DNA from 2 places in the Modestobacter lacusdianchii genome. Region 1 is predicted to be linked to the other one. Evidence: riboswitches for the same ligand, from Rfam matches in the RefSeq annotation. Region 1 holds a riboswitch; the other holds the start of a gene.
The links. Region 1 has a riboswitch for cobalamin ahead of ACJTNH_RS16220 (putative cobaltochelatase). Riboswitches for the same ligand answer to the same signal wherever they lie in the genome.
Positions count from the first base shown of each region.

Region 2: linked by a shared signal. The riboswitch ahead of ACJTNH_RS11715 (ABC transporter substrate-binding protein) and the one ahead of ACJTNH_RS16220 (putative cobaltochelatase) in region 1 are both predicted to bind cobalamin.

Region 1 is NZ_JBJJTJ010000025.1:25,741-30,045, forward strand. Features, by position in the region: gene cobO (cob(I)yrinic acid a,c-diamide adenosyltransferase) at 1-258, opposite strand, end outside; gene ACJTNH_RS16220 (putative cobaltochelatase) at 282-2,381, opposite strand; cobalamin riboswitch at 2,422-2,553, opposite strand; gene ACJTNH_RS16225 (hypothetical protein) at 2,618-3,064, shown strand; gene ACJTNH_RS16230 (hypothetical protein) at 3,061-3,543, shown strand; gene ACJTNH_RS16235 (transcriptional regulator) at 3,540-3,833, shown strand; gene ACJTNH_RS16240 (AbrB family transcriptional regulator) at 4,090-4,305, shown strand, end outside.
Region 2 is NZ_JBJJTJ010000013.1:62,181-66,485, forward strand. Features, by position in the region: gene ACJTNH_RS11705 (ABC transporter ATP-binding protein) at 1-230, opposite strand, end outside; gene ACJTNH_RS11710 (FecCD family ABC transporter permease) at 227-1,279, opposite strand; gene ACJTNH_RS11715 (ABC transporter substrate-binding protein) at 1,276-2,292, opposite strand; cobalamin riboswitch at 2,323-2,511, opposite strand; gene ACJTNH_RS11720 (STAS domain-containing protein) at 2,572-2,937, opposite strand; gene ACJTNH_RS11725 (FAD-dependent oxidoreductase) at 3,051-4,305, shown strand, end outside.

The DNA of each region.
Region 1 (4,305 bases):
GCCCATCTTGTGCCAGACGACCGGCCCGCCCTCGCCGGTGGTCTCGTGCACCCGGCCCAGCGCGGTCAGCGCGTTCTCCTCGCCGACCTTCCACTTGGCGCTCTTGACGAACTGGTAGACCGCGATCGACCAGCCCTGGTTCCACGCCCGCATCGCCATCCCGAAGGCGGCGGTGGACTTGCCCTTCATCTCACCGGTGTGCACCGCCAGCAGCGGCCGGTTGCGGCGCTGCCGGGTGCTGAGTCCGTCCTGCGGCACGACCGCGACCTGTCCCTGCGGCATCAGGCGGCCTCTCGCACCGTGCGGGCCAGCGACTCCGCGCCCAGCTCCTCGAGCCGCATCGTCCGAGCGCCCAGGGCCGTGCCCAGCGAGGCAGCCAGGCCCAGCCGCACCGGCCCGGACTCGCAGTCGACGACGATGCCCGCCGTCCCGGCCGTGGCCAGCAGCCCGGCGGCCCGGCGGGCATCGGCGAGGTGGTCGCCACCGCGGGGGCCGGTCGCCCGGCCGTCGGTGACGACGACGAGCAGCGGACGGCGCCGCGGGTCGCGCACCCGCTCCAGCCGGAGCGTCTCGTGCGCCCGCAGCAGCCCGGCGGCCAGCGGCGTCCGGCCGCCGGTGGGCAGGCTGGTCAGCCGGGCGGCCGCGGCCTCCACCGACCACGTGGGCGGCAGGGTCAGCTCGGCGTCACCGCCGCGGAAGGTGATCAGCCCGACCTTGTCCCGGCGCTGGTAGGCGTCCATCAGCAGCGAGAGGACGGCGCCCTTCACCGCGGCCATCCGGGACCGGGCGCCCATCGAGCCGCTGGCGTCGACGACGAACAGGACGAGGTTGCCCTCGCGACCCTCGAGCGTGGCCTGGCGCAGGTCGGCGCGCTCGACCCGCAGGCCGGTGCCGCTGCGCCCGCGGGCCCGCTGGTGGGGTGCTGCGGCGAGCACGGTGTCGACCAGGTGCAGCTTCGTGACGGTGCCCTCCGGCCGCGTCGAGCCCACCACCCGGCCGCGCTCGCTGCGGGCCCGCGACCTCCGGCCGGCCGTGCCCGCGCCGATGCCGGGCACCTCCAGCCGCTGCACCCGGAACGGCGCATCGGGCGCGACGGCCGCCTTCTCCGGCGCGGGCGCGGCCTCGGTGTGCCCGCCACCCTCACCCCGCGGCGCCGTCGTCGGCCCCTGCTCACCGCCGTCCGGGCCGGCGCCGTCGTCCGAGGGGCCGAAGTCGCGACTTTGGCCCCCGGGGGTGCCGTGGCCGTCCGTCGGGTCACTGCCGGGCGGGCCGTTGCCGTCTGGGCCGTTGCCGTCTGGGCCGTCGTCCGTCGGGCCGTCGTCGGTGGGGTCGGTGCCCTCGGGTGGGGTGAGGTCGTCGTCGGGCGGGGAGTCGGGGCGGGAGTCCTCGAGGGCCTGCTCCAGGGTGTCCTCGTCCAGGCCGGGGGCGTCGAAGGGATTGCGCCGGCGGCGGTGGGGGAGGGCGAGCCGGGCGGCGACCCGGACGTCGTCCTCGGTGACGTCGGTGCGGCCGCACCAGGCGGCGTGCGCGATCGCAGCGCGGGCGGTGACCAGGTCGGCGCGCAGCCCGTCGACGTCGAAGGCGGCGCAGACGCTGGTGACCTGGCGCAGTGCGGCGTCGCTCAGCACCACCCGGGGCAGCAGGGCGCGAGCGGTGGCGATCTGGTCGGCCAGCTCGCGCTCGGAGGCGGCCCAGGCGGCGGCGAATCCGGCCGGGTCGGCGTCGTAGCCGAAGCGGCGGCGGACCACCTCGGCGCGCAGGTCGGCGTCCCGGGGGGCGGCCACCTCGACGGTGAGGCCGAACCGGTCGAGCAGCTGGGGGCGGAGCTCGCCCTCCTCGGGGTTCATGGTGCCGACCAGCAGGAACCGGGCGGCGTGCCGCACGGAGACGCCCTCGCGCTCGACGTAGGCGCGACCCAGGGCGGCGGCGTCCAGCAGCAGGTCGACCAGGTGGTCGTGCAGCAGGTTGACCTCGTCGACGTAGAGCACGCCGCGGTGCGCCCCGGCCAGCAGCCCGGGCTCGAAGCTCTTCACGCCCTCGGTGAGCGCGCGCTCCAGGTCCAGCGAGCCGACCAGGCGGTCCTCCGAGGCGCCGACCGGCAGCTCGACCAGCTTCGCCGGACGCGTGACCGCGGGCGAGTCGGCGGGGTGCGGGCCGTCCGGGCACTCGGGGTCGGGGGCGGCGGGGTCGCAGGCGAAGCGGCAGCCGGTGACGACGTCGACCGGGGGCAGGACGGCGGCCAGGGCGCGCACCGTCGTCGACTTCGCCGTGCCCTTCTCGCCGCGCACCAGCACGCCGCCGACGGCGGGGGAGACGGCGTTGAGCAGCAGGGCCAGCCGCATGTCGTCCATGCCGACGACGGCGCCGAAGGGGTAGGTCATGAAGAGACCACAGGTCCTCTCCCCGGGTGTCCACGCCCGGAGGTGGCGGGAAGCGACGGCGGGAGTTCCTGACTCCCCGGCCGGGACCGGGTCACAGTGGCGGGACCGCGCCGGAGTCGCACCGGGCTTCCTCCACTGCCGTCGCAGTTGGACCGTCATTCGACCACGGGCTCCCGGGGTGGGACCAGGGGCGTGTCTCTTGACGGATCGGAAAGTGATGCGCCACTCTTTCCGACATGGAAAGCATGGGGATCGGCCGGGACGACGCCACCGCCCAGCTGGCCGCGCTGCAGGCCGACCGCGCCGCGCTGGCCGACCGGGTCGTGCCGCCCTGGTGGTACGACGTGACGCTCGGGCTGCTGCTGTTCGGCTTCCTGTCCTCCTACGCCCTCGATTCCCTCTGGGTGACCTTGCCGGCGCTGGTCGTGTTCGGTGGGGCGCTGGCGGCCATGGTGTCGGCGTACAAGCGGATCACCGGCGTCTGGGTGAACATCGACGCGCGTTCGATGGCCGTCTGGACCGGGATCGTCCTGGTCGTCCTCGTACCGGCGTTCGTGCTCGCCGACGGCCACGGCCACCACTGGGTGATGGTGCCCGCGGGCGCAGTGCTCGGGGTCGCGGTGGCACTGATGGGCCGCCGCTGGAGCCGCGCCTACGCCGCTGAGCTGCGGGGCCGGCAGTGACCGGCGGTCCGCTCGACGTGGACGGGCCGGTGGCCGACCGCGACCAGGCGGCCGCACACCTGGCCGGGTTGCAGTCGGACCGGGCCGCGATGGCCGACCGGGCGATGCAGCCCTGGTGGTACGACGCGCTGCTCGGGCTGCTGGTCTTCGGCCTGCTCGCCGCGCTGGCCGCTGACGACCCCTTCCTGACCATCGGCGCCGTCGTCGTGTTCTCCCTCGGACTGCGCTGGCTGATGGCCACCTACCAGCGGCTCACCGGCTTCTGGGTCAACGGGCTGCGGCCCGGGGCGACGCAGAAGGCGATCAGGGTCTGGTTCGTCCTGTACGCGCTCACGGTCGGACCGGCGCTCGTGCTCGCCCTCGGGTTCGACGTCCGGTGGCCCCTGGTGGTCGTCGGCGCGCTGATGGGGCTGAGCATCGCGCTGATCAGCCGGTGGTGGACCCACATCTACATCGCCGAGCTGCGCGGGGAGCTGTGACCGCCGTCGAGCCGCGGTTCGACGCGGTCGTCCACGCCCCGCCGCGGCTGCAGATCTGCGGGCTGCTGGCGGTCGTCGACACGATGGAGTTCGCCGCCGTCCGGGACGCGGTACAGGTGAGCGACTCGGTGCTGTCCAAGCACGTCAAGCAGCTGGAGGAGGCGGGTTACGTGCAGGTGCGCAAGGCCACCATCGCCTCCCGGCAGCGCACCAGCCTGGCGCTGACCAAGGCCGGTCGCGCCGCCTTCGACGCGCACGTCGCCGAGCTCCGCCGCATCGCCGGCCTCTGACCCCCAGCCCCACGAACTCCAGCGCGGGAGCGCACGGGGGACGCGTGCTCTCGCGCGCGAAAGCGCGCGTGCTCGTCCGCGCGAAAGCGCGCGTGCTTGTCCGCGCGAAAGTGCGCGTGCTTGTTCGCGCGAAAGTGCGCGTGCTCAGCCGCGCGAGAGCGCGTGTGGGTTCGCGCGCGGAAGTGCGCCGCTCGGGAGGTGGGCGGAGCGGGGGGCACGGTCGGGCGGGTCGGACCGGGTCGGGCAGAGTGCGGGCGTGGCGGACCGGCGGCGGGTGCTCGACTGGGCCGCCGTCCTGGCCGTCGGGGTCGGGGTCACCGCGGCCTTCGAGCTGCTCGGCGTCCCGTCGGCCGCGCTGTTCGGCGGCCTGGTCGCCGGGCTGGGCCGGGCACTGCTGGGCCGCACCCCGCTCGCGCTGCCCGGGCGGGCCGGCACCGCGGCGCAGGCGGTCATCGGCGTCTCGATCGGCGCG
Region 2 (4,305 bases), on a different contig from region 1:
CGCCGGGCCAGCGCCCGGCGGGGCAGGGCCAGCACGTCGTCGCCGTCCAGCCGCACGCTGCCGCCGGCCAGCCGGCTGAGCCGGGCCACCCCGCGCAGCAGCGACGTCTTGCCCGAGCCGTTGGGGCCCAGCAGCCCGGTCACCCGGCCGGTGGGCACGCTGAACCCGACGCCGTCCACCAGCGTGCGCCCGCCGGCCGCCCAGGTGGCGCCCTCGACCTGCAGCGTCACGACCGGCTCCGCTCGCGGCGCAGCAGGACGAGGAACAGCGGCACCCCGACGAACGCGGTGAGCACCCCGATCGGCACCTCGGTGTCCCCGAGCAGCGTGCGGGCCAGGGTGTCGGCCCACAGCAGGAACACCGCGCCGACCAGCGCGGCGACCGGCAGCAGCCGGCGGTGCAGTGGGCCCAGCACCAGCCGGACGGCGTGCGGCACCACCAGGCCGACGAACCCGATCGACCCGGCGAGGGCCACCATCGCGCCGGTGAGCAGGGCGACCGTGCCGTAGAGCACCCACCGGGTCACCTCGACCGGCACACCGAGGCTGGACGCGGCCCGGTCGCCGAAGGCGAAGGCATCCAGCGCCCGAGAACCGGCCAGCACCACCGCGCCCAGCACGCCGACGACGGCGGCGGCCACCGCGACGGCGTCCCAGCGGGTGCCGGCGAGCGAGCCGACCGTCCACCGCAGCACCCGCCGGGCGGCGTCGCTGTCCCCGGAGGAGAGGACGACGAAGGAGGTGACCGCGTACGCCAGCTGGCCGACCGCGACCCCGGCCAGGACGGTGCGGCCCGGCGGCAGCGCCCCGCTGCGACCGGTGGCCAGCGCCAGCACCAGCACCAGCGCCAGCACCGCCCCGGCGAAGGCCGCGAGGGAGACGGCGAGCTGACCGCCCAGCGAGGTGACGCCGACGCCGAGCACGATCACCAGCACCGCGCCCACCGACGCCCCGCCGGAGATGCCCAGCAGGTAGGGGTCGGCCAGCGCGTTGCGGGTGAGCGTCTGCACCACGGCGCCGGACAGCGCCAGCCCCGCGCCGACCAGGGCCGCGCCGGCGATCCGCGGCAGCCGCAGCTGCCAGACGATGTGCTCGGTGAGCAGCGGGACGTCGTCCCGGGCGAACACCGCGCGCACGACCGTGCCCAGCGGCAGGTCCGCCGACCCGATCGTCACCGCCACCACGGCGCTGAGCACCAGCAGCGCGATCAGCGCCGGGACCAGCAGCACCGGCGACCGCGGCAGCCGGACCGTGCTGGTCGCCTGGCTGAGGGCGGTCACCGGCCGAGCGCGGTGAGCTGCTCGGCGAGGGAGACCACGCCGTCGGCGTTCCGGACGCCGGGGGTCGACTCGGTGAACGGCAGCTCCACGTACCGCTCCTCCCGGACGGCGGTCAGCGCCGACAGCGCCGGGTCGGCGGCCAGGTACCGCTTCTTCTCCTCGACCGTCGACCAGGTGGCCTCCGGGAGCACGATCACGTCGGGGTCGGCCTCGACGACCCGCTCCCAGCTGACGTCGGCCCAGGTGCCGGGCACGTCGGCGAAGAGGTTGGTCGCACCGACCGAGTCCAGCAGCAGCTGCGGCCCCCCCTCACCCACCCCGGCGAAGGGCGTGGTGTCGCCGCTGTCGTACCAGAACACGGTCAGCCCCTCGCCGGCCGTGGCGATCGCCGGGTCGGCCAGCAGCTCCTGCTGCTCGGCGACCAGCTCCTCGGCGCGTTCCGCGACGCCGAACACGCTCGCCATGTCGCGCAGCTCGCCCCAGACGTCGTCGAAGGTGACCCCGTCGGCGCCGGCGGACTCACCGGGGGTGTCCCGACCGCAGCCGAACGGGGAGACGTAGGAGGGGATGCCGAGGTCGGCGAGGTCGGCCTGCGAGCCGGCGGCGTCCCCGGCGAAGGAGGTGAGGTAGGAGCCGTAGACGAAGTCCGGCTCGGCGGTCAGCAGCGTCTCGGTGTCCGGGTACTCCGCCGACAGCACCGGGACGCTCGCGTACTCGTCGGCCCAGCGGTCGGACACCTCGTCGTCCAGGTAGGCGGTGCCGACCATCCGGTCGGCCAGGCCCAGGGCGAGCAGCACCTCGGTGGCGCCCTGGTTGATCGTCACCGCGCGCTCGGGCGGGGCCGGCACGGTGGCCTCGTGGCCGCAGCTGCTGACGGTGACCGGGAAGCCGTCGGCGTCGGCGGCCCGGGCGGAGTCGGGCTCGTCGGAGCCGCAGCCGGCGAGCAACGCCGCCGACAGGGCGACGGCCAGCCCGGCCGACCGGGTGGAGCGGGTGGACGTTGACGTGGGCATGCGGATGCAGCCGCCTTCCAGCACCTCGTGGACGGACTCGGTGCCGTGGCCGGTCTCCTGGCTCAGGGGTCGACGCGGCCGCGCCGCCTTCCCGGACCTCTCGGTCCAGTGACTGCCCGCGCGGGACGCAGGCGTGGCGCAGCAACTACCCCTTCACAGTGGCGAGGGCCGCGCCGGCATCACACCGGCTTCCCGAGCACCACGGCAGGGCGGACGCTACGAGGTGGGGCCCCGGCCTGCCAACGGCGCACCTGCGCAGCCGTGCAGGTGCGGTCGTGCTCAGTTGCGGGCAGGGGCCCCGGGCGGCGCCTGCTGGACGTCGTCGTCCACCAGCCGGGAGATCCCGGCGCGGTCGAGCACCGGCCGCAGCTGCTCGGGCAGGCCGATCAACTGCAGGCGCGCGCCGGTGCGGGCGGGCTTGCGGGCCAGGTGCACGAGCAGCTCCAGCCCGGTGGGGTCCAGCGACGTCACGTCGGTGAGGTCGGCCCGCTGCGGCCAGGCCGTCGGCGGGACCAGCAAGCGGAACCGGCGCACGGCCTCACGGTCGATGCGGCCGGAGAGGCGCAGCAGCGGACCGGTCTCGTCCTCGGTCCGGAGCACCTCACCCGAGCCGGGCTCGGGGAGGGGATCGTGGCCGATGGGCATGAGAGCACCAATACCCGGTCCGAGCTGCTGAAACGTGATCAGTCCGGCAGCACGCCGGGGCCGGCGTGCGCCAGCCGGGTCGCCCGGTCGTCGGCCACGGCTACAGTCTGCCGGTGCCCCAGCCGGACGCGAGGGACCTCACCCGGCCCGGGACGCTGGACCCCCGGCAGCGCGCCCGCGACCTGGACCGGCTCGCCGAGCACGGGGTCGACGTGCTGGTCGTCGGGGGCGGCGTGACCGGGGCGGGCATCGCCCTGGACGCCGCGGCCCGCGGGCTCACCGTCGCCCTCTGCGAGCGCGCCGACCTCGCTGCCGGCACCAGCCGGTGGCCCTCGACGCTGGGTGCCGGCCTGCGGCGCCCGGCGCGCGGGCAGGTCGGCGCAGCCCGGCAGCGGGCCCGGGAACGTGCGGTGCTGATGCGGGTCACCGCGCCGCACCTGGTCCGCCGGCTGCCCTTCCTCGTGCCCGACGTCGCCGGCCGGGACGTCAGCGCGCTGGCCGAGCTCGGCGGCCGGCTGGGTGACGCCGTCCGGGTCTCGGTGCGCGGCGGCCGCGGGTCGCTGCCCGGCACCGGCCGGGTCGGGGCGGAGGGCGTCGGGCGACTCCTCCCGGCGGTGCGACCGGGGCGGGGTGGCGTCGTCTCCTGGGCCGGGCAGCTCGAGGACGACGCCCGGCTGGTGGTCGCCCTGGCGCGGACCGCCGCTGCCTTCGGCGCCCGGGTGCTGACCGGGGTGACCGTGACCGGCGTGGACGGCGGGACGGTCGAGCTGTCGGCCGACGGCACCACGGTCGCGGTGCGGGCGGAGGCGGTGGTGAACGCCGCCGGGGTGGCGGTGCAGCGGCTGGCGCCGGGCGTCGACCTGGTGCCCCTGCGCCGGACGCACCTGGTGGTGCCGGCCGCGCGGCTCGGCCGGCCGATCGCGGCGCTCGCCGTCCCGCTGCCCGGATCGCGGTCCCGGTACGTCGTGGCACTGCCGCAGCCGGGCGGCCTGGTGCACCTGGGCGTCACCGACGAACCGGTGGGCGGCCCGGTGCCCGAAGAGGTGCCGGCGCCCGGCGACGCCGAGGTCGGCCGGCTGCTGGCGGCGGTGAACGCGGTGCTGTCGGTGCCGCTGCAGCCCAGTGACGTGGTCGGTGCCTTCGCCGGGCTGCACCCGGGCCCCGCCGACCCGTCCGGCCGGCCGGTGCCGTCCTGGGACGGGTCGGTGCTGACCGTGGCCGGCGGGGAGCTCACCACCCACCGGGCGACCGCCGCCGAGGCGGTCGACGCGGTGGTCGACCGGCTCGGCCGGGGCGCTCGCCGGTCACCCACCGCCCGGCTGCCGCTGGTCGGCGCGGCACCCGAGCGGGTGCTGGCCCGGGTGGACG